DNA from 3 places in the Pseudonocardia xishanensis genome. Region 1 is predicted to be linked to each of the others. Evidence: riboswitches for the same ligand, from Rfam matches in the RefSeq annotation. Region 1 holds a riboswitch; each other region holds the start of a gene.
What was found. Region 1 has a riboswitch for S-adenosylmethionine ahead of ABD993_RS36650 (putative leader peptide). Riboswitches for the same ligand answer to the same signal wherever they lie in the genome.
Positions count from the first base shown of each region.

Region 2: linked by a shared signal. The riboswitch ahead of ABD993_RS24160 (aminotransferase class V-fold PLP-dependent enzyme) and the one ahead of ABD993_RS36650 (putative leader peptide) in region 1 are both predicted to bind S-adenosylmethionine.
Region 3: linked by a shared signal. The riboswitch ahead of thrC (threonine synthase) and the one ahead of ABD993_RS36650 (putative leader peptide) in region 1 are both predicted to bind S-adenosylmethionine.

Region 1 covers NZ_BAABGT010000025.1:92,126-98,739, forward strand. Annotated here, with positions in the region: gene ABD993_RS08880 (acyl-CoA dehydrogenase family protein) at 1-536, opposite strand, end outside; gene ABD993_RS08885 (hypothetical protein) at 588-938, opposite strand; gene ABD993_RS08890 (manganese catalase family protein) at 1,547-2,491, opposite strand; gene ABD993_RS08895 (cold-shock protein) at 2,771-2,974, shown strand; SAM riboswitch class I at 3,254-3,346, shown strand; gene ABD993_RS36650 (putative leader peptide) at 3,353-3,421, shown strand; gene ABD993_RS08900 (hypothetical protein) at 3,467-3,808, shown strand; gene ABD993_RS08905 (ABC transporter substrate-binding protein) at 4,814-6,211, shown strand; gene ABD993_RS08910 (ABC transporter permease) at 6,213-6,614, shown strand, end outside.
Region 2 covers NZ_BAABGT010000075.1:118,371-124,984, reverse strand. Annotated here, with positions in the region: gene ABD993_RS24175 (hypothetical protein) at 1-641, opposite strand, end outside; gene ABD993_RS24170 (hypothetical protein) at 649-2,457, opposite strand; gene ABD993_RS24165 (hypothetical protein) at 2,466-2,789, opposite strand; gene ABD993_RS36885 (putative leader peptide) at 3,002-3,088, opposite strand; SAM riboswitch class IV at 3,553-3,666, shown strand; gene ABD993_RS24160 (aminotransferase class V-fold PLP-dependent enzyme) at 3,719-5,104, shown strand; gene treS (maltose alpha-D-glucosyltransferase) at 5,358-6,614, shown strand, end outside.
Region 3 covers NZ_BAABGT010000123.1:42,552-49,165, forward strand. Annotated here, with positions in the region: partial or broken gene ABD993_RS35830 (ComEC/Rec2 family competence protein) at 1-619, shown strand, start outside; gene thrC (threonine synthase) at 1,007-2,272, opposite strand; SAM riboswitch class I at 2,279-2,421, opposite strand; gene holA (DNA polymerase III subunit delta) at 2,573-3,568, shown strand; gene rpsT (30S ribosomal protein S20) at 3,696-3,962, opposite strand; gene ABD993_RS35850 (circularly permuted type 2 ATP-grasp protein) at 4,267-5,922, shown strand; gene ABD993_RS35855 (alpha-E domain-containing protein) at 5,922-6,614, shown strand, end outside.

The DNA of each region.
Region 1 (6,614 bases):
TCGCCCGGCTGCGGGTCGGCGGTGCGGGCGAAGACGACGAACAGGTCCGCGAGCGGGGCGTTGGTGATGTACTGCTTCCGCCCGTCGATCACCCAGTCGGTCCCGTCCTGGCGGGCGCGGGTGCGCAGGCCCGCGGGGTTGGAGCCCGCGCCGGGCTCGGTGAGGGCGAAGGACGCGACGACCTCGCCGGAGGCGAGCCGCTCGAGCCAGGTCTTGCGCTGCTCGTCCGTGCCGAAGCCGACGAGCACCTGGCCGGCGATGCCGTTGTTGGTGCCGAACATCGAGCGCAGGGCCAGGGTGGTGTAGCCGAGCTCCATGGCCAGCTCGACATCCTGGGTCAGGTCGAGCCCGAGCCCGCCCCACTCGGCGGGGATCGCATAGCCGAACAGGCCCATCTCCGCGGCGGCCCGGCGCAGGTCGTCCGGGATCCGGTCCTCCCGCATGATCTCGGTCTCGCGGGGCACGACGTCGGTGCGCACGAACTCCCGCACCTGCCGTCGGATGAAGCCGAAGTCCTCGGCCGACACCTCTGTCATGACCCCCACCCTGCCCGGTCGCCCCGGGAACGTCCACGGGCGGCGCCCTCCCTAACGGCGTGAGTCGTCCAGGTACTGCAGCAGGTCGTGGGCCGCCAGCTCGACCTCCTTGTGCCCCCACTCCGCGGCGCGGTAGTGGCAGCTGATGATGCCCATGCGGTGCAGGCGGGTGAAGTCGCCGAAGACGAAGGCGTAGCGGCGCTTGGTCTCCTCCGCCGCCCCCTCGGTCAGCGCGAGGTGCCAGGCGCCGTACTCCGCCCAGGTGTGGGTCCTCAGGTACCGGGTGCCGTCCGCGGCCGAGGGCTGGACGTCCCGCCACCGGCTGCGCAGCACGTAGCGGCGCGCATCGACGAGGTGGTGGGCGTACTCGACCGCGGCGTCGTTGACCCGGTACTTCGGCATCCGTCGATGATGGCCGAGGGTGGGGGAGGGCGCCCGCCCGAGCGCGTCCCAGGGTCGATCGCATGGCGACCCGAGGTGCCGTGCCGGTGACGGACGACCTGCCGCTGCGGGCCCTGGCACTCCGCCGACGGCGGGCGGTTCGCCTCGTAGGCGAGTTCGAGGAGGGCCGGGTGCCCGCGCCCGGGTCCGGGACGGCGCGCTGGTCACCCACACCTCTCGGAGGACCGATGTCCCGCCTCATCCGCGCCCTCGGAGTGGCCACCGCGGCCTATGCCGCGGCCACCCTCGTCAGGCCCGTCCTGCTCACCCGCCCCACCGGGCTGGGCGAGTCTCCCCGCACCGACCTGCTGACCCGCGCGGTCGGGGTGCGCGACCTCGCCTCGGGCGCCGCGATCGCGCTCGCCCCGTCCCGCTCGGCGCTGCAGCTCGCGCTCGCGGCGCGGATCGCCTCCGACCTGGGCGACGCCGTCGCCTTCGGGCTGGCCGATCTGCCCGCCGACGCGAAGCGCAAGACCCTCGTCGTCGCCCAGGGGTGGGCCGCGCTGAACGGCGCGGCCCTCGCCGCGGCGCGTCGGGCCCGACCGGGATCCGGCCGGGCCCGACGACGGTCAGCTCCCCGCGGGGCGGTCCGCGTCGGCGAGCTCGAGCTCGGCGGTCTGCTGCACGAGCTCGAGCAGCCCGGCGTCCAGACCCGGCGCGAACTCCTCCGGGCGCTCGACGGCGATGTCCATCGGGAATCCCTTCGGCATCTGCTCGGTGCGGAGCGTCCCACCCCCGACGGCGGCCGGTGCCTCACCGCGGAAGATCTTCCCGGCCTCGGACAGGTCGTCGAGGCTGAACGTGTACTGCGTGAGGTGCAGCCCCTGCTCCAGCAGGGTCTTCACCTCCGGGAACCGCTCGGCGTCGGTCTTCGGGATCGGCAGGGTCCTCCCCCAGTCGATGCCCAGGCTCTCCAGCGCCTTCGCGTAGGCGTTCTCGTGTGCCTGGTCGCGCACGATCAGGTACGCGAGCGTGGCCCGCGCGGTCTTGTTCGCGGTCATCTCGTAGATCCGGCACTTCTGCAGCCTGCCGGTCGACTCGAGCATCAGGTTGTACAGCAGGTCGAGGACCAGGTTCCCGCTGTTGTAGACGTACGAGCCCGACCACGGGTTGCCCGCGGAGTCGACGGGCAGGGCGCCCTGGGCGCCGACCAGGTAGTGGTGGATGTTGCCCATGCTCAGGGCGTCGGCCAGCGGGGTGGCGCCGCCCTTGCCGGGCTCGTCCACCGGCTTGGTCGCCGAGCCCTTGTAGCGGGGCGAGCCGTCGGTCAGCCGGGCGATCGTGGTGCCGATCAGCTCGACATGGCTGATCTCCTCCGTGCCGATGCCCTGCAGCAGGTCGCGGTACGGCTTCGCGGTCGCGCCGCGGAAGTTCATGCTCTGGAACAGGTACTGCATCATCGTGCGCATCTCGCCGAACTGTCCGCCCAGACCCTCCTGGAGGGCGTTGGCGGCGGCCGGGTCCGGCTCGTCGGGGACGATCTCGTTGATCAGGCGCTGCACGTGCAGGTACATGGGAATCCTGTCGGTCGACTGGTGTGTCGCGCGGGGATCCGCCGGGGTCTGAAGCGAACGACGTGACGCGGGGCGGATACCCGGCCCTGTCGGGCTCATGCCCGGACGGGCTATGCTGGTTCCAGGTCGTTCAGTTTCGGTGCTCGTGTACGCACGCCGCAGGAACAGTTGGCGGTGAGTCGTACCGGGTCCCCCAGGGGACACGTGCACGTATCGCCTCCAGGGCCGGCCGGGTCCGCACACAGGGTGCGGGTCTAACCACCTGAGAGGGAGACACACATGGCACAGGGAACTGTGAAGTGGTTCAACGGCGAGAAGGGCTTCGGCTTCATCGCGCAGGACGGTGGCGGGGCTGACGTCTTCGTCCACTACTCCGAGATCGACGCCAGCGGCTTCCGCAGCCTGGACGAGGGCCAGCGCGTGGAGTTCGAGATCGGCCAGGGCCAGAAGGGCCCGCAGGCCCAGGGCGTCCGGATCATCTGATCCGACACCAGGACAGGGCCCGTTCCCCCTCGGGGGGACGGGCCCTGTCCGCGTTCCGGGCCGGGCGCAGGCCCGGGGACGCGGGCCGAGGGCGAGGGGGAACCACGACGCCGTGCTCGGTCCGGTCCTTTGCGGAGCGGAACCGCGAACGGTTTCGGCTGGTGGGAGTGTCGGAAAGGTGTCCGGACAGCACACGGCGGCCTGGGTCACAGTCCTCACCCCGATGATTGACGTCGGCCGGGTCGGGCGACATACAGTGCAGGGGATCCCTCGGGGATCACACCATTGAGAGCGGCCGAGAGACCTGGCTCGACGACGCCGCAGCAACCCCCCGTCCGCGGGTGCGGGTGCTAAGGCCGGGTGCGATGGAGGCGGGGAATGTTCGTCGGGGTGCAGCGCCGACACGTGGATCTCCTGCGGACGGCGAGCGCGGGCTGTCGGGCCTGACGAGGTCTCGTCCCGTCCCTTCTCCCGCAGGAGTGGTGTGCCCTCATGGCCCCCTTCCACCTCGGCGTCGCGCTCGACGGCGCCGGCTGGCACCCGGCCGCGTGGCGTGAGCCCGGCGCCCGGCCCGATCTGCTCTTCACCGCCCGCTACCGGGCGGCGCCGGCCCGCGCGGCCGAGCGCGGTCTGCTCGACCTGGTCACGATCGACGACGGCCTCGGCCTCGCCACTCTGGACCACGACAGCCTCGGCCGGGCAGGCTGGCGCGTGCAGACCTCCGCCCGCGCGGACGAGGCCACCCCGGATGTACACGATCGACTTCTCGGGTCGGTCCTTCACGGTCCGCGGACCGGCCATAGTCCGGCGGCCGCGCCGCCTGGAACGTCGTGACCAGCTCGGACGCCGACACCGGGGAGAACTTCCGGGGCGGCGGGCTCCTCGCCCACTCCGGGCGGTACGAACGGGCGGGGGAGACCCTCGACGCCGTCCGGGCGCTGTGGGACTCCTGGGGTTCCGACGCCGTCGTCGCCGACCCGGCGACCGGCCGCTTCCTGTGGGACGGGAAGGCGCGGGTGGCGAAGGTCGGCCGCGATCTCGAGCAGGTCGAGATGCCGCCCTCGGCGGCGGTGATCCTCGGCGACACCGAGGCCGAGGCGCGGGACCGGCCCCGGGACGTCCGCAGCCGCCAGGTCGATCCGTTCACCGCGGTCGTGCCGGCCGAGATGGTGTGGAACCGCGACCTGTCCGCGGTCGACCCGGACGGACCCGTCCCCGACCCTCGCTCCGACCCCCGAGGCCCCGGAGTGGATCCGCGGGCGGGCCCCGCCGACCCAGGACGGGCACGCCACCGCCGAGGGCCCGGCGGGCGATCGGGCGCGAGCACGGGTGGTCGCTGCGCGAGGTCGTCACGCACGTGTTCGACCGCGCGGTGTCCGTCGGCACGCCGTCCCGGGTGGCCGCCGAGATCGACCGTTACGTGCAGCAACGCGCCGTCGACGGGTACATCCTCGGCTCCCACGCCAGCCCCGTCGGGCTGGACGAGGTGGTGGCGAAGGTGATCCCGGAGCTGCGGGATCGCGGGCGCCTTCCGCACCGCTCCGCCTCCGGACCGGCACCCGATCCCCGCGATCGGCCGCCCGGCCGGTCCCCCTTCGAAGGAACGAGACCGATGACCGCACGACCACGCCGGGCACTCCTGCCCGGCTGCCCGCCCTGCTCACCACCGCCGCGCTGGCGCTCGCGGGCTGCGGCTCGAGCGGAGCCGCCGGAGGGTCCGTCGATGCCGGCCCGCCGCAGCCCGGCGGCACCCTGCGCGTCGCCGTCGGCAGCGACGCGGGCTGCGTCGACCCGCAGCAGGTCGGCAGCAACGACACGATCTACTCGGTCCGCCAGCTCGTGGACTCGCTCACCGACCAGGACCCCCGGAGCGGGGAGCTCAAGCCCTGGCTCGCCACCTCCTGGACGACTTCGCCGGACGCGACGAGCTACACCTTCACCCTGCGCGAGGGCGTGACCTTCTCGGACGGCACCCCGCTGGACGCGAACGCGGTCAAGGCCAACTTCGACCGCGTCCCGCAGCTCGGCGTCCGCGGCACTCTGCCCAAGGGCTACCTGGCCGGGTACGCGGGCACGACCGTCGAGAGCCCGACGCGGTTCACCGTGTCCTTCACCCAGCCCAACGTGCAGTTCCTGCAGGGCACCTCCACGCACAGCCTCGGCATCCTCGCCCCGGCGAGCGTCTCGAAGTCGGACGACGAGCGGTGCGCGGGCGTGGTCGGCTCCGGCCCGTTCACGCTGCAGAGCTACACGCAGAACGCCTCGATCACCCTGGCCAAGCGGCCCGGCTACACCTGGGGCTCGTCGCTGTGGGCGCACGAGGGCGAGGCCTACCTGGACTCGGTCGAGTTCCGGATCGTGCCCGAGTCCGGGGTGCGCACCGGCAGCCTGCAGTCCGGTGAGGTCGACCTGATCGGCAGCATCGGCCAGCAGGACGAGGCCCCGCTGACCGGGGCGGGCGCGCAGCTGCTGGCCCGCTCCAACCCGGGGATCACCTTCGGGATCGGGCTCAACCAGAGCAAGCCCGTGGCGAACGACCCGGCCGTCCGGCAGGCGTTGAGCCTGGCGATCAACCGGCAGGAGATCGTGGCGGGCGTCTTCCCGTCGCAGACGCTGCCCGCCACCAGCGTGCTGGCCTCGACCACGCCGTCCTACGCGGACGAGTCGGCTGTGCTGACGTTCGACCCGGAGAAGGCGAAGTCGCTGCTCGACGCCGCGGGCTGGGTGCCGGGGCCGGACGGGATCCGGGCCAAGGGCGGTCAGCCGCTCACCCTGCCGATCTCCTTCGCGACCGTGGCCGCCACCAACAAGCCGGCGCTGGAGCTGATCCAGCAGCAGGCCCGGGTGGTCGGCATCGACGTCCGGGTGCAGGAGTACCCGATCTCGCAGACCCCCCAGATCCAGGCGAGCGGCGACTTCACGTCCTTCTGGTTCAACATCACCCGCGCGGACCCGGACATCCTGCGCAGCTCCTTCTCGACGGCCGGGTCCAACTTCTACCGGATTCCCCAGACCCCGCTGGAGCCGCTGCTGGCCGGGCAGGCCGCCGAGCCGGACCCCGCGAAGCGCACCGCGCTCGTCGAGCAGGCGCAGGAGCAGCTCGTGAAGCAGGGGTTCTTCGTGCCCGTCGTCGAGCTGACCTCGGTGCTCGCCGCGGGCGCGACGACGCACGGCGTCGCGTTCGACGCGTCCTCCCGGATCCAGCTGCACGACGCCTGGAAGTCGGACGTGAGCTGACGTGCTCGGCTACCTGCTCCGCCGCCTCGGCACCGCGGTCGCGGTGCTGTGGGCGGCGTACACGGCCGGCTTCGTCGTGCTGTGGCTGCTGCCCGGCGACCCGATCAGCACCATGGCGAGCGGCGGGCTGGACGGCGAGCCGCTCACCCCGGCGGCGATCGAGGCGCTGAAGGCGCGGTACGGCTTCGACCAGCCGCTGATCGTGCAGTACGGCACGCGGCTGTGGGCGGCGGTGCAGGGTGACCTGGGCGCGTCGATCCAGACGGGCCGCCCGGTCGGGTCCGCGATCGCCGAGGCGCTGCCGCCGACGATCCAGATCGCGCTCGGCGGCCTGCTCGTGGCGGTGGTGCTCGGCACCGGGACCGCCGTGGCGGCGACCTCCACGCGCCTGCGCTGGCTGCGG
Region 2 (6,614 bases), on a different contig from region 1:
ACGGACTCCCCCGGCACCGCCGCGAACGACACCGTCGGTGCCTCGGCGTTCGCGCGGGTCGCCGTCCGGGACGTGGCGACACGCACCGTCGGAGGGCGACTCGCGGGGGTGGTGGCCGCCGTGGCCGCCGCGCCCACCAGCAGGATCGCGCCGACCGCGTAGGCCGCGTCCAGGACGAACGGGAGCCCGGTGCGGGTCGAGCCGAGCTGCACCGCCAGCAGGCCCGCCAGCGCCACCCCGGGGAGGGCGGCCCAGCGGGTCCCGACCAGCGCCGCGGCCGCGAGCGCCGCCACCACCTGCGACACCGTGCCGAGGACCGACACGTCCCCGGTGAGGTGCACGGTCTCGGCGGCGACGGCCACGACGCCCGCCGCCACCCGGACCGTCACCGTGAGCCCACGACCGGGCTTCCCCGCCGGTCGGGGACCTCGCACCGACAGCACGGCGGACACGAGCGCGATGCCCGCGACCAGCGCCGTCCCGACCAGCAGTGCGACCCGCAGGCCCACCGCGAACGCGCCCGCCTGCTCCCCCAACGCCGCCGCCGCACGGGCGGCGCTGGTCGGAGAGGCGGTGTCGGCAGCCGAGGCCGTGCCCCCGCCCGCCACCGCGAGGAGCGGGGCGAGCGGGAGCACGACCACGAGACGCCTACTTGATGTCGGCATCGTTCGTGACGAACAGCATCGAGTGGGGCTTCGCGTTGCCGAAGGAGCCGTGCGGCCAGCTCTCCCGGTTGAACGAGATGCAGGTGTCACCCGTGACCTCGTCCTTGAAGTCCTCGTCGAGGGCCAGGGACCCGTCCTTCGCGATATCCACGAGGCAGACCCTGTGGTCGCCGTCCGTGCCGGTGCGGGCCACGAAGTAGTTCGCGGTCGCGAGGCGCTCGGGCTGATCGGTCTGGTGGTAGAAGCCGTCCGCACCGAGCTCGAGGTTGTCCAGGGCACCCCAGTGCGGACCGCCTGCGACCTTGCCGGGGTTGATCGTCTGGTGGCCCTTGAGCGTCGGGCAGTCGGACTCGGCACCCTCGCCCGCGATCTCGGCCTCGGTGTCGATCGAGCACCGCGCGTCGTCGCCCGCCTCGACCAGCTTCTCGATGTCCAGCGCGATCACGCCACCGGCGGTGCCGGGGTCGTCCGCCCCGAGCGCGCCCGGCTTGCGACCGATGATCGCGTGGTAGAGCGTCGTGTCGTCCGGGCTGGTCTGCAGCCACCCACCGTTGGACGACGGACCGCCGTTGTCGCCTGCCTTCGGGTCGAGTTCCTTCACCGCGGCGGAGAGGTCGTAGATCTCCTTCCACTCCGGCTCCGGGACCGTGATGTCCGGCGTGTAGAACAGCGCGCCACCCTGCATGGTCTGGGCGAACGCACCCTTGTGCCCGGGCAGGTTGGTGACCGTCGTCTCCATCGCGGCACGGTTCTCGTTGTGCAGCGGGTCCCGACCGTCGGAGCGCGGACCGGTCGGCAGGTAGGACACCGACTTGACCCTGGGGTTGTTCAGGTCGGAGATGTCCCAGGTCCGGACCGTCGGTCGACGCAGGTACGGCGACGGCGCCTTGACCGGGTCGAGGATGATCGACCGCGGCTCGGCGTAGTCGCTCGTGACCATGGTGTCCAGGTCCTCGCGGACCTGGATGCCGTGCGGGTTGGCGCAGCTGGGCTGCCCGAGCGCCGGCATGGTCAGGCACTGCGTCGGGTCCTCCGGCGTGGTGGTCGCGGCCGGGGCCTCGACGAGCTTCCGCCCGTCGGGACCGAACCGGACGACCTCACCCGGCGTGCCCGCGAACCCGTTGCCGGTGCGGACCTCGCCGTGGGAGTACGTGCAGGGGCCCGGCACGACCGGTCCACCCATGTACGTCCCGTACGCCGTTCCATCGTTCAGAACCCAGTACGCGTCCGGCACCGACCCGCAGAGGGTTTGGCTGGGGAGGCTAATGCCGGAGAGCTTCAGCTCCGGCAGCGCGGACACGTCGAAGACGTAGGTGGCGGCGGAGTACAGGCCACCCGCGTAGATCTTGTCGCCCTTGCGCCACGAGTACTGCATGTGGTGCGGCTCGTTCTCGACGAGCGGGCCCACGGTGGCCGTGTTGACGACCTTGCCATAGCTGGGCGAGCCCTTGGTGACGTCGACGACCGCCATGAAGTCCGGGCCCGGCAGGGCGTCGCGGACCTCGTCGACCGGGTTCGCCAGGGAACCGGGGAGGTTCTTGACGTCCGGGACCACGGTGTCGGCGATGTTCTCGTCACCGGCCCACACGACCATGTACTCGGGCCGCTCGCCCGCGGCCTCGGCCGCCTTGTCGAGGTTGTTCTCGACCCAGTAGTCCTTGCCGTCGGCGCCCTCGACCTCGGACCGGACCTTCTGCACGTCCGCGTAGGCGTCGCCGCTGGGGATCGTCGTGACCCCGGCGACCACACCCACCGCCAGCAGGCCGAGCAGGACCTTCCTCGCTGTGCGCATGCCCGGCCTCAGCTCGGGAGCAGCCGGGTGGGCGCGCCCGCGACCGACTTGATCAGGCCCGCGACCGGCACGCCCGCGGGCGCGTCGTCGAGGTGCTGGTTGATCGGGTCGTCGAACGCCGTGGCGCTGGGCTCGACGTAGGGCGCGGTCGGGGCCGGCGCGGGCTCGGGCCCGGTCGGTGCGGTGAGCACCGGCGCGAGGTCGGGCACGAGGTCGGGCGTGGCCGCGTTCGCGGTACCGCCCGCGAACGTCGCCAGGGCCGCGCCTGCGAGGGCCGCGGACCCGACGAGCCGGGTGGCCGACCGGGTGGGTCGGCGTCTGTGACGGGACACGGGTGTCCTTTCTTCTCCGGGGAGCGGGACGGCTCGGCGGGACCAGCCGCCGCCGGTGTCCTGTGTGGAGCGGGGAGCCCGGTGGGACGGGGCGGGACCGTGGTCGGGCCCGAGCCTGGGCGCGCCGCCGACACCGCCGTGGAGGCGGTGCGTTCAGGGGGTGACGGGCGCCGGAGCGAGAGGAGGGGAGGCGGGTCCGGGGGACCCCGGCCTCAGCTCACCGTCGCGCTACACAGCGCGCTCGCCACGCGTCGCAGGTCGACATGGCGTCGACACGCGAACGTCCGGGAGAGGCGCATGCCGGGAACTGTGCCACCCGTACGGAGCAATGGCGGCGGCCACCCCCGGCGTCGGTGTTTGTCCGGTCGGAGTGGGACGGCGGAATTGCCCGGAATCGTGACCGGGGCCACGCATTCCGGGGTCCGAACGGGGGCGACGCACGGTGCGGGGCCTGCGGCGGCCACCGCCCCGTTGTTCACCCCATCGTGTCGCCCCCGCCGGGAACCGCTCACGGATCACGCCGCCACCTGGGCTTCGCCGGGCCGGACACCCCACACGGTGCACCCCCTACCGCAGAGATGATCACCCATTGTGCCCGAATCCGCGAATGGTCGACGAAATCTGCCGTTAATCCGACCCACACCCGCATCGGCAGACAATTCGGTGCCGTTCTGAGAGGACCCCGGCGTCAATGTCCGGTCATTCGGCTATGCGTCGGATCACACTTGACCGCCGACGGCGCGACTGCCTACCGTCGACGGCAGGTCATGAGTGCCAGCGTCAAGCCCCGGCTCGCTGGTCGGCAACCCTCCTCCGCGGTGGGGTGCTCCGGGTGACGACCCGGCCGCCGCGAACCCGCGGACGGCAAGCGCGGACCCGCGTCGGTGAGTGAGCCGAGCCGGGTCCTCACCGGATCCGGGAGGATCGCCATGTCCCACACCGCCCTCGCCCCCTGTGCCACCGCGGAGATCGACGCCGCCGTGCCCGCCCCGCGCACCGCCGTCGCGCTCCCCGCACTCGTCGGCACGGGACTGCCGGTCCCGCTGCTCGACGGCCGCACCGTCCCCTACGCGAACCTCGACCTCGCCGCGAGCGCCCCGGCCCTGCAGGCGGTGGCGGACCACGTCGCCGAGCTGCTCCCCTACTACTCCAGCGTGCACCGCGGCGCCGGGTACGCCAGCCAGGTCTGCACCTCGGTGCTGGAGGCCGCGCGCGGGACCGTCGCCCGGTTCGTCGGGGCGCGGGCGGACGACGTCACGGTGTTCACCCGCAACACCACGGACGCGCTCAACCTGCTCGCGAGTGCCGTGCCCGGATCGACGCTGTGCCTGGACGTCGAGCACCACGCCACGCTGCTGGCCTGGCGCGGCGACCACCGCGTGGTGTGCGCGGCGGACACCCTCGGCGAGACGCTGGACCGGCTGGCGGACGCCCTGGCCCAGCGGCCGACCGCGCTGCTGGCGATCACCGGCGCGTCCAACGTGACCGGGGAGATCCCGCCGATCACCGAGATCGTCGCGCTCGCGCACGCCGCCGGGTGCCGGGTGGTGCTCGACGCCGCGCAGCTCGCCCCGCACCGCCGGGTGGACATCGCGGCCCGGGGCGTCGACTACGTGGTGCTCTCCGGGCACAAGCTCTACGCGCCCTACGGGACCGGCGCGCTCGTCGGGCGTCGGGACTGGCTGGACGTGGCCGCCCCGTACCTGGCGGGCGGCGGCGCCGTCCGCGCGGTCGGGGTCGAGGGCGGCGCGGCGGAGGTCAGCTGGGCCCCCGCGCCGCACCGCCACGAGGCGGGCACCCCGAACGTGCTGGGCGCCGCCGCGCTCGCCGCGGCCTGCCGCACGCTGGACGCCGCGATCGACACCGAGGTCCCCGCGCACGAGCGCGCGCTGGTGGCGCGGCTGGACGCGGGCCTGGCCGGGATCGCCGAGGTGACCCCGCTGCGGATCTGGGACCGGACGGAGGACCGGGTGGGCGTGGTCTCCTTCGTCGTCACCGACATCCCCGCGGGCCTCGTCGCCGCGGCGCTGTCCGCCGAGCACGGCATCGGGGTCCGGGACGGTCGGTTCTGCGCCCACCCGCTGCTCACCCGGCTGGCGGGCGGAGCGGACGCCGTGCGGGTGAGCCTGGGGCTGAACACCACCGCCTCGGACGTCGACCGGCTGGTCGCGGCGGTGCGCGAGATCGCGCAGCGGGGCCCGGCCGCGGACTACCACGAGGTCGACGGCCGCTGGGTCCCGCTCGCGGACACCCGCGACCTGGACCCGTTCGGCGTCGGCGCCACCGCGGGCGGCACCGCGGGCTGCGGCCACTGAGCAGTCGTCGCCCGCGTTCGGCGATCGGGGGCTCCGAGCGCTCGCCGCGGTCCGGACGCCCCTGAGCGCACCTCATCGGTGATCATGCCGCGCCGGGTGCGCGACACGTGCGCTCGGCGGCGACTCCACCGCTCGGCGTGCGATCACGGCGGGGCGGGCGCATCGCGGGCGCGTCACCGTCGTTTCCCCCGCGGAGTGGGTGGTACACCCTCCTCCGGGTCGGAACTTCGGTCGCGTCGAGCACGGAGCGTGGATGTCAGACGAGCGGGAGCAGGCGGAGGGGCAGCAGTCCCACGAGCCGAGCGAGATCACCTATGCGGAGCACCTGCACCCCGCGCGACCCCGCACCCTGCGCCACCGCGCGCGGGCCAAGTCCCCGGTCGTCCGGCGGTCGGTGGCGAAGGACGGGGCCGCGACCGGTGAGAACCCGGCGTACGTGTCCTGGCTGCTCAGCCAGTCGATGCTGGCGGACGCCAACGAGATCGCCCGGCAGTTCTCCGGCCAGGGCACCATGTGGCAGAACCCGTTCGCCGACCCCGGGCCGCGCCAGGCGGTCGAGACGGCGTCGGTGTGGTTCACCGCCTACCCGATCTCCTTCATCACCCGGCCCGGTGAGTCGTTCCTCGCCGCGCTGGGCGACGAGGAGCTGTGGAACGTCTTCTCGTCCGTCGGGATCGAGGCCGTCCACACCGGACCGGTCAAGCGCGCGGGCGGCATCTCGGGCTGGCAGTCCACCAGCTCCGTCGACGGGCACTTCGACCGGATCTCCACCGAGATCGACCCGGCCTTCGGCACCGAGGCGGAGTTCCGCGCGATGTGCGGGATGGCCACCTGGTCCGGCGGCACGATCATCGACGACATCGTCCCCGGCCACACCGGCAAGGGCGCGGACTTCCGGCTCGCCGAGATGAAGTACGCGGACTACCCCGGGATCTACCACATGGTGGAGATCGACGAGGAGGACTGGACGCTGCTGCCGGACGTCCCCGGCGGCAGGGACTCGGTCAACCTCGACGCCGCCACCGAGGAGGCGCTGGAGAAGGCCGGCTACATCATCGGGCGGCTGCAGCGGGTCATCTTCTACGCCGAGGGCGTCAAGGAGACGAACTGGAGCGCGACCAAGCCGGTCGTCGGCGTGGACGGCGTCTCGCGGCGCTGGGTCTACCTGCACTACTTCAAAGACGGCCAGCCCTCGATCAACTGGCTGGACCCGAGCTTCGCCGGGATGCGGCTGGTCATCGGGGACGCGCTGCACTCCATGGCCGACCTCGGCTCCGGGGCGCTCCGGTTGGACGCCAACGGGTTCCTGGGCGTCGAGAAGTCCGCGGAGGGGCTCCCGGCCTGGTCGGAGGGGCACCCGCTGTCCGCCGCGGCCAACCACCTGATCGGCTCGATGGTCCGCAAGATCGGCGGCTTCACCTTCCAGGAGCTGAACCTCACGATCGACGACATCCGCGCGACCGCCGCCGCGGGCGCCGACCTGTCCTACGACTTCGTCAACCGGCCCGCC
Region 3 (6,614 bases), on a different contig from region 1:
GCTGGCGGTCGTCGTCGGTCTCGCGCTGGTCCTGCTGCCCACCCGGATCGTGCGGCCGGGGTGGCCGCCTGCGGGCTGGGTGGCCGTGGCCTGCGACGTCGGGCAGGGGGACGCGATCGTGCTCGCCACCGGTGAACCGGGGCGCGCCGTCCTCGTCGACGTGGGCCCGGCAGACGGTCCCGTCGACGGGTGCCTGCGCAGGCTCGGCGTCGACGCCGTCGCCCTCGTGGTGCTCAGCCACCTGCACGCGGACCACATCGGAGGGTTGGCCGGAGCCCTGCGCGGGCGGCCCGCGGGCGGGATCGCGCTGGGCCCGTCGCACGATCCGGAGTCCGCGGTGCGCCGGATCTCCGCGCAGGCCCGGGAGGCGGGGACGGGGCTGGTCGAGCTCACCGCGGGCCGTCGGGTGGTCTGGCCGGAGCTCACCCTGGAGGTGCTCGCGCCTGCCGAGGCCGAGCCGGTGGACGGCGAGGACGGGACCGCGGTGAACAACACGTCCGTGGTCGTGCGCGCGACGACGCCCGCCGGGCGGATCCTCCTCACCGGCGACATCGAGCTGGAGGCCCAGGCGCAGCTGCTCGCGAGCGGGGCCGATCTGCGCGCGGAGGTGCTCAAGATGCCGCACCACGGCTCCCGCTACACCAGCCGAGAGTTCCTCGCCGCCGTCGCGCCGCGGGCAGTGCTGGTCAGCGTCGGGGCGGGCAACACCTACCGGCACCCCAACCCGGGGTTGATGGACCTGCTCGGCGGCGCCGGGATCGCGGTGCGGCGCACCGACCGCGACGGGGACATCGCACTCACGGCCGGGGACGAGCTCGTCGAGCGCGGGGACCCGCTGCCCGCCCCGCGAGGCTCGGCGTCGCCCCGGACCCACGAACGGACCCCGGCTCGCTCCCGCGACCGTGACCCGGCCCGCGACCGGGCCCGCGAACGCGACCGGGCCCGGGGACCGTGTCCCCGGGCCCGGTGGCGGAGCCTGGTGTGTCGGGTCGTCGTCCCGGCGGTCTCAGCGGTTCTCGAGCGCCTCGCGGACCGCCTTGCTGGTCGACGGCACGGTCGCGGTGGGGCCGACCTCGCCGGACACGGCGTCGAGGGTCTTGAGGCCGTCACCCGTGATGAGCAGGACGGTCTCGGCGTCCCGGTCGATCAGACCCGCCTCGATGAGCTTCCGGGCGGTCGCGACGGTCACGCCTCCCGCGGTCTCGGCGAACACGCCCTCCGTGCGGGCGAGGAGCCGGATGCCTGCGCGCACCTCGTCGTCCGTCACGTGGCCGACCGCACCGCCGGTGCGGCGGACGGCGTCCAGGACGTACGGCCCGTCCGCCGGGTTGCCGATCGCCAGCGAGCGGGCGATCGTGTCCGGCTTGACCGGCTGGATGAAGTCGTGGCCCTCCTCGAACGCGGTCGCGACGGGCGAGCAGCCCGCGGCCTGCGCACCGAAGATCCTGTAGGGCTTGTCCTCGACCAGGCCGAGCTTCACGAACTCGCCGAAGCCCTTGTCCACCTTGGTCAGCTGCGAGCCGGAGGCGACCGGGATGACGATCTGGTCCGGCAGCCGCCAGCCGAGCTGCTCGGCGACCTCGTAGCCCAGGGTCTTGGAGCCCTCGGCGTAGTACGGGCGGACGTTGACGTTCACGAACGCCCAGTCCTCGTGCTCGGCGGCCAGCTCGGTGGCGAGCCGGTTCACGTCGTCGTAGTTGCCGTCGACCGCGAGCAGCGTGCCGCCGTACACCGCGGTCGTGGTGATCTTCGCCTGCTCCAGGTTGGACGGGATCAGCACCACCGAGTCCCAGCCCGCGCGCGCCGCGGCGGCGGCCACCGCGTTGGCCAGGTTGCCGGTCGACGGGCAACAGAGGACGGAGAAGCCCAGCTCACGGGCCGCGGCCAGGGCCACGGCCACGACCCGGTCCTTGAAGGAGTGGGTGGGGTTGCCGGTGTCGTCCTTGATCCACAGCTTGCGGACGCCGAGCTCGGCGGCCAGCCGGTCGGCCTCGATGAGGCGGGTGAGGCCGGGCTCGGTGTTGGGGTGGGACCGCACGTCCGAGGGGACGGGGAGCAGGTCCTGGTAGCGCCAGATGGACTTGGGCCCCGCCTCGATGGACGCGCGGGTGATCTCCGGGAAGTCGTACGCGATCTCCAGCGGGCCGAAGCACCGCGCACACGCGAACTCCGCGGCAAGCGGGGCCTCGGCGCCGCACTCGCGACAGGAGAGGGCGCGCGCGGAGCCCAGATCGTACGAGGTCGTGGCAGGGGTGTCAGCAGCGAGAGTCATCAGATCTCCTCATCTGTCCCGCGGGCGCGGGCCGGAATTGGCACCTGGTTCGTCGACGGGCGCACACGAAGAACGTGTGACGCGCGGATCAAGCGACGCCGGTTGCCGGGGCTTCAACGGGCCGTTCCCTCTGCCCCTCTGGATGAGCCATGTTCAGTTGTGCCCGGCCCCACGGAGGGCGGGCGCCCGGATGATCCGGATGTCGCCCACGTTACGGCACGCCGTGAGCCGTCGGCCAGGTCGTTCCGCCATCTGGGAGCGGGGTCACCCCGCAGAGGTGCGTCGCGGAGTGTCGGTGCGATGCGAGACGATGGCGGCGTGCCCACCGCGCCGACCACCAAGGCCCCCGCCCCGCTGCAGCTCGTCGTCGGCGAGGAGGAGCTGCTGGTCGAGCGGGCGATCGCGGAGATCGTGCGGGCTTCGCGCGCGGTGGACCCCGACACCGACCTGCGTCGCTTCCGGCCGTCCGAGCTCACCCCCGGCGAGCTGAACGGGCACCTCAGCCCGTCGCTGTTCGCCGAGTCCCGGGTCGTGGTCGTCCAGGGCGCGCACGAGGCCGCCAAGGACCTCGCCGCGGCGATCCTCGCCTACGGGGACGAGCCCGCGGAGGGGATCGTGCTGGTGGCCACCCACGCGGGCGGGGCGCGGGGCAAGCAGCTGGCGGACGACCTGCGCAGGAAGGGTGCCGTCGTCACCCGGTGCGACAAGCTCGGGCGCGCCGAGGAGCGGGCGGACTTCGTGCGGTCCGAGGCGCGCCGGGCCGGGGGCACCATCACCGCGGAGGCCGTGTCGGTGCTGCTCGAGGCCGTCGGGTCGGACCTGCGCGAGCTGGCGGCCGCGACCGGACAGCTCGTGGCGGACAGCGGTGGCCGGGTGGACGGGCCCGCGGTGCGCCGCTACCACCGCGGACGGGCGGAGTCGACCGGGTTCGCGGTGGCGGACAAGGCCGTCGCGGGGGACCGGTCCGGGGCGCTGGAGGCGCTGCGGTGGGCCCTGGTGCTGGGGGTCGCCCCGGTGCTGGTGGCGGACGCGCTGGCGGACGCCGTGCGCACCCTGGCCAAGGTCGGGTCGGCGGGCCGCGGGGATCCGAACCGGCTCGCGGGCAGCCTCGGCATGCCGCCGTGGAAGATCCGCAAGGCCCAGGGCCAGGTGCGGGCCTGGCGGCCTGCCGGGCTCGCCGTCGCGATCGCCGCCACCGCGCAGGTGAACGCGGACGTCAAGGGTGCCGCGGCGGACCCGGGCTACGCGCTGGAACGCGCCGTGCTCGCGGTCGTCGAGGCCCGCGGCACCGGCTGACCACTCGCAACGATCACGGGCGCCCCCGGCGCGGACACGACGACGGCGCTGCCCCACGGGAAAGGGCAGCGCCGTCGTCAGACGCTCTGGAGGGAGCGTGCACCGCGCCCCGTCGGGCGCGGAAGGATCAGGCCGAGAGGGCCGCGGCCCGCTTGGCCAGCGACGACTTGCGGTTGGCGGCCTGGTTCTTGTGGATGACGCCCTTACCGGCCGCCTTGTCCAGCGCCTTGGCCGCGGCCTTCTGCAGCTCGAGGGCCTTCTCGGTGTCACCCGAGTCCGCCGCCTCGCGGAACTTGCGGATCGCCGTCTTCACCGAGGACTTCACCGACTTGTTGCGCTGCCGGGCCTTCTCGTTGGTCTTGACGCGCTTGATCTGGGACTTGATGTTCGCCACGCTGGTGTGCCTCTTCAGTCTTCCTGGGTCTCGGGTTCTCGGGGCTCCGGCGACCTGCGTGGTGGTCCCCCACCCACGCGAGCGAGCACGCCGAGCACTCGACGGGACATGCTACGCCCCCGCCACGGACGCCTCCGCAGGGCCCCGACAGGGGGGTGTCGCGCGGGGCGCGAGCGGCCATCGTCGCACACCAGGGGCCCGGGGCGTGATCACCGCGACCGCGGATCACACCGGTCGGCCCGTTAACCCGGACGTAGCACGGCTCCGTCTGGCTCGCACCGCGACGAACGGTCAAGATGACCCGGTGAGCCGAGCAGTGGACCGCAGACCAGCACGCACGGGGGCGGACCCCGAGACCAACGGCCACGAGTCGGGGTCGGCCCTGTTCGACGGCTATCTCGAACCCGACCGACCCAACCCGGACGCGTTCGACGAGATGTTCAACGCCGACGGCAGCGTCCGCGCCCCGTACCGGCAGCTGCACGACGCGATCGCCCCCACCGCCGCCGCCGACCTCAGCGCCCGCAGCGAGGCCCTGGACCGGGCCTACATGGACCAGGGCATCACGTTCAGCCTGTCCGGCAAGGAGCGCCCGTTCCCGCTGGACATCGTGCCGCGGGTGATCAGCGCCAGCGAGTGGTCCCGGCTGCAGCGCGGGATCGTGCAGCGGGTCAAGGCCCTGGAGGCCTTCCTCGCGGACGTCTACAACGACGCCCAGATCGTCCGGGACGGCGTGCTCCCGCGCAGGCTGATCACGAGCTGCGAGCACTTCAAGCGCTCCGCCCACCTGCTCAACCCGCCGAACGGCGTGCGCATCCACGTCGCGGGCATCGACCTGGTCCGGGACCAGGAGGGCACGTTCCGGGTGCTGGAGGACAACCTCCGCAACCCCTCCGGCGTGTCCTACGTGATGGAGAACCGCCGCACGATGGCACGCGTGTTCCCGGACCTGTTCACCCGCCAGCGGGTCCGTCAGGTCGGGGACTACTCCACCCACCTGCTGCACGCGCTGCGCGCCGCCGCCGCGCCGAACGTCGCCGACCCGAACGTCGTCGTGCTGACCCCCGGCGTCTACAACTCCGCGTACTTCGAGCACTCGCTGCTCGCCCGGCAGATGGGTGTGGAGCTGGTCGAGGGCCGGGACCTGTTCTGCCGGGACAACGTCGTCTACATGCGCACGACCGAGGGCGAGCAGCGCGTGGACGTCGTCTACCGCCGGATCGACGACGACTTCCTGGACCCCCTGCAGTTCAAGCCCACCAGCGTGCTCGGGGTCGCCGGGATCATGAACGCGGCGCGCGCGGGCAACGTGGTGATCGCCAACGCGGTGGGCAACGGGGTGGGGGACGACAAGCTCGTCTACACCTACGTCCCGCAGATGATCAAGTACTACCTGGACGAGCGGCCGATCATCCCGAACGTCACCACCCTGCGCTGCTGGCTGGACGGCGAGCGCGAGGAGGTCCTCGACTCGCTCGACCAGCTCGTCATCAAGCCGGTGGAGGGGTCCGGGGGCTACGGGATCCTGTTCGGACCGAACGCGAGCCCCAAGGAGCTGCAGAAACAGCGCAAGGCGATCCGGGACGACCCGCGCGGGTGGATCGCCCAGCCCGTCGTGCAGCTGTCCACCGTCCCGACCAAGGTGGACGACCGGCTGGTGCCCCGCCACGTCGACCTGCGGCCCTTCGCGGTGAACGACGGCGAGGACGTCTTCGTGCTGCCCGGCGGCCTGACCCGGGTGGCGCTGCCGAAGGGCTCGCTCGTGGTGAACTCCAGCCAGGGCGGCGGGTCCAAGGACACCTGGGTGCTCGCCGCGAGCCGCGCCCCCGAGGCCGAGCGCGAGCTGGGGGAGCGGGGCATCGCGAGCAAGGCGCCCGACAGCCGCCCGGCCGCCGAGCAGGGCCGGGAGCTCACCCTCGACCAGCAACAGCAACAGCAACAGCAGGGGAGGGACGCCTGATGCTGGCCCGGAACGCCGAGTCCCTCTACTGGATCGGCCGCTACGTGGAGCGGGCGGACGACACCGCTCGGATCCTGGACGTCTCGGTGCACCAGCTGCTCGAGGACGCCACCATCGACGTCGACCTGGCCGCACGCAGGCTGCTCGGCGTGATGGGCGTCGACCCCGGCACGGACGAGCACCTGGACGCCTTCTCCCTCACCGAGCTGCTGGGCTACTCGGCGGACACCGCGGGCTCGATCGTCTCCTCGATCACCAGCGCGCGGGAGAACGCCCGCGGCGCCCGCGAGGTCGTCTCCAGCGAGATGTTCGAGTGCCTCAACGCCACGTGGAACGCGGTGCCGGAGCGCCAGCGCTACGCCCGCTGGGTGGGCCCGCACGCCTTCTTCAGCTACATCGAGGACCGCGCGGCGATGTTCTCGGGGTTCGCGGCGTCGACGATGAGCCGGGACGACTCCTGGCGGTTCTACCTGCTCGGGCAGAGCGTCGAGCGCGTCGACATGGTGGTGCGGCTGCTGATGAGCCGGGCGACGGATCGGATGAGCTCGCCCGGCTGGCTGTCCGTGCTGCGCTCGGCGGGCGCGCAGGACACGTACCTGCGGACCTACCGCGGCGCCGTCGACGCGGTGCGGGTCGTGCAGTTCATGCTGATGGACCGGCTGTTCCCGCGGTCGGTGTTCCACGCGCTGCGC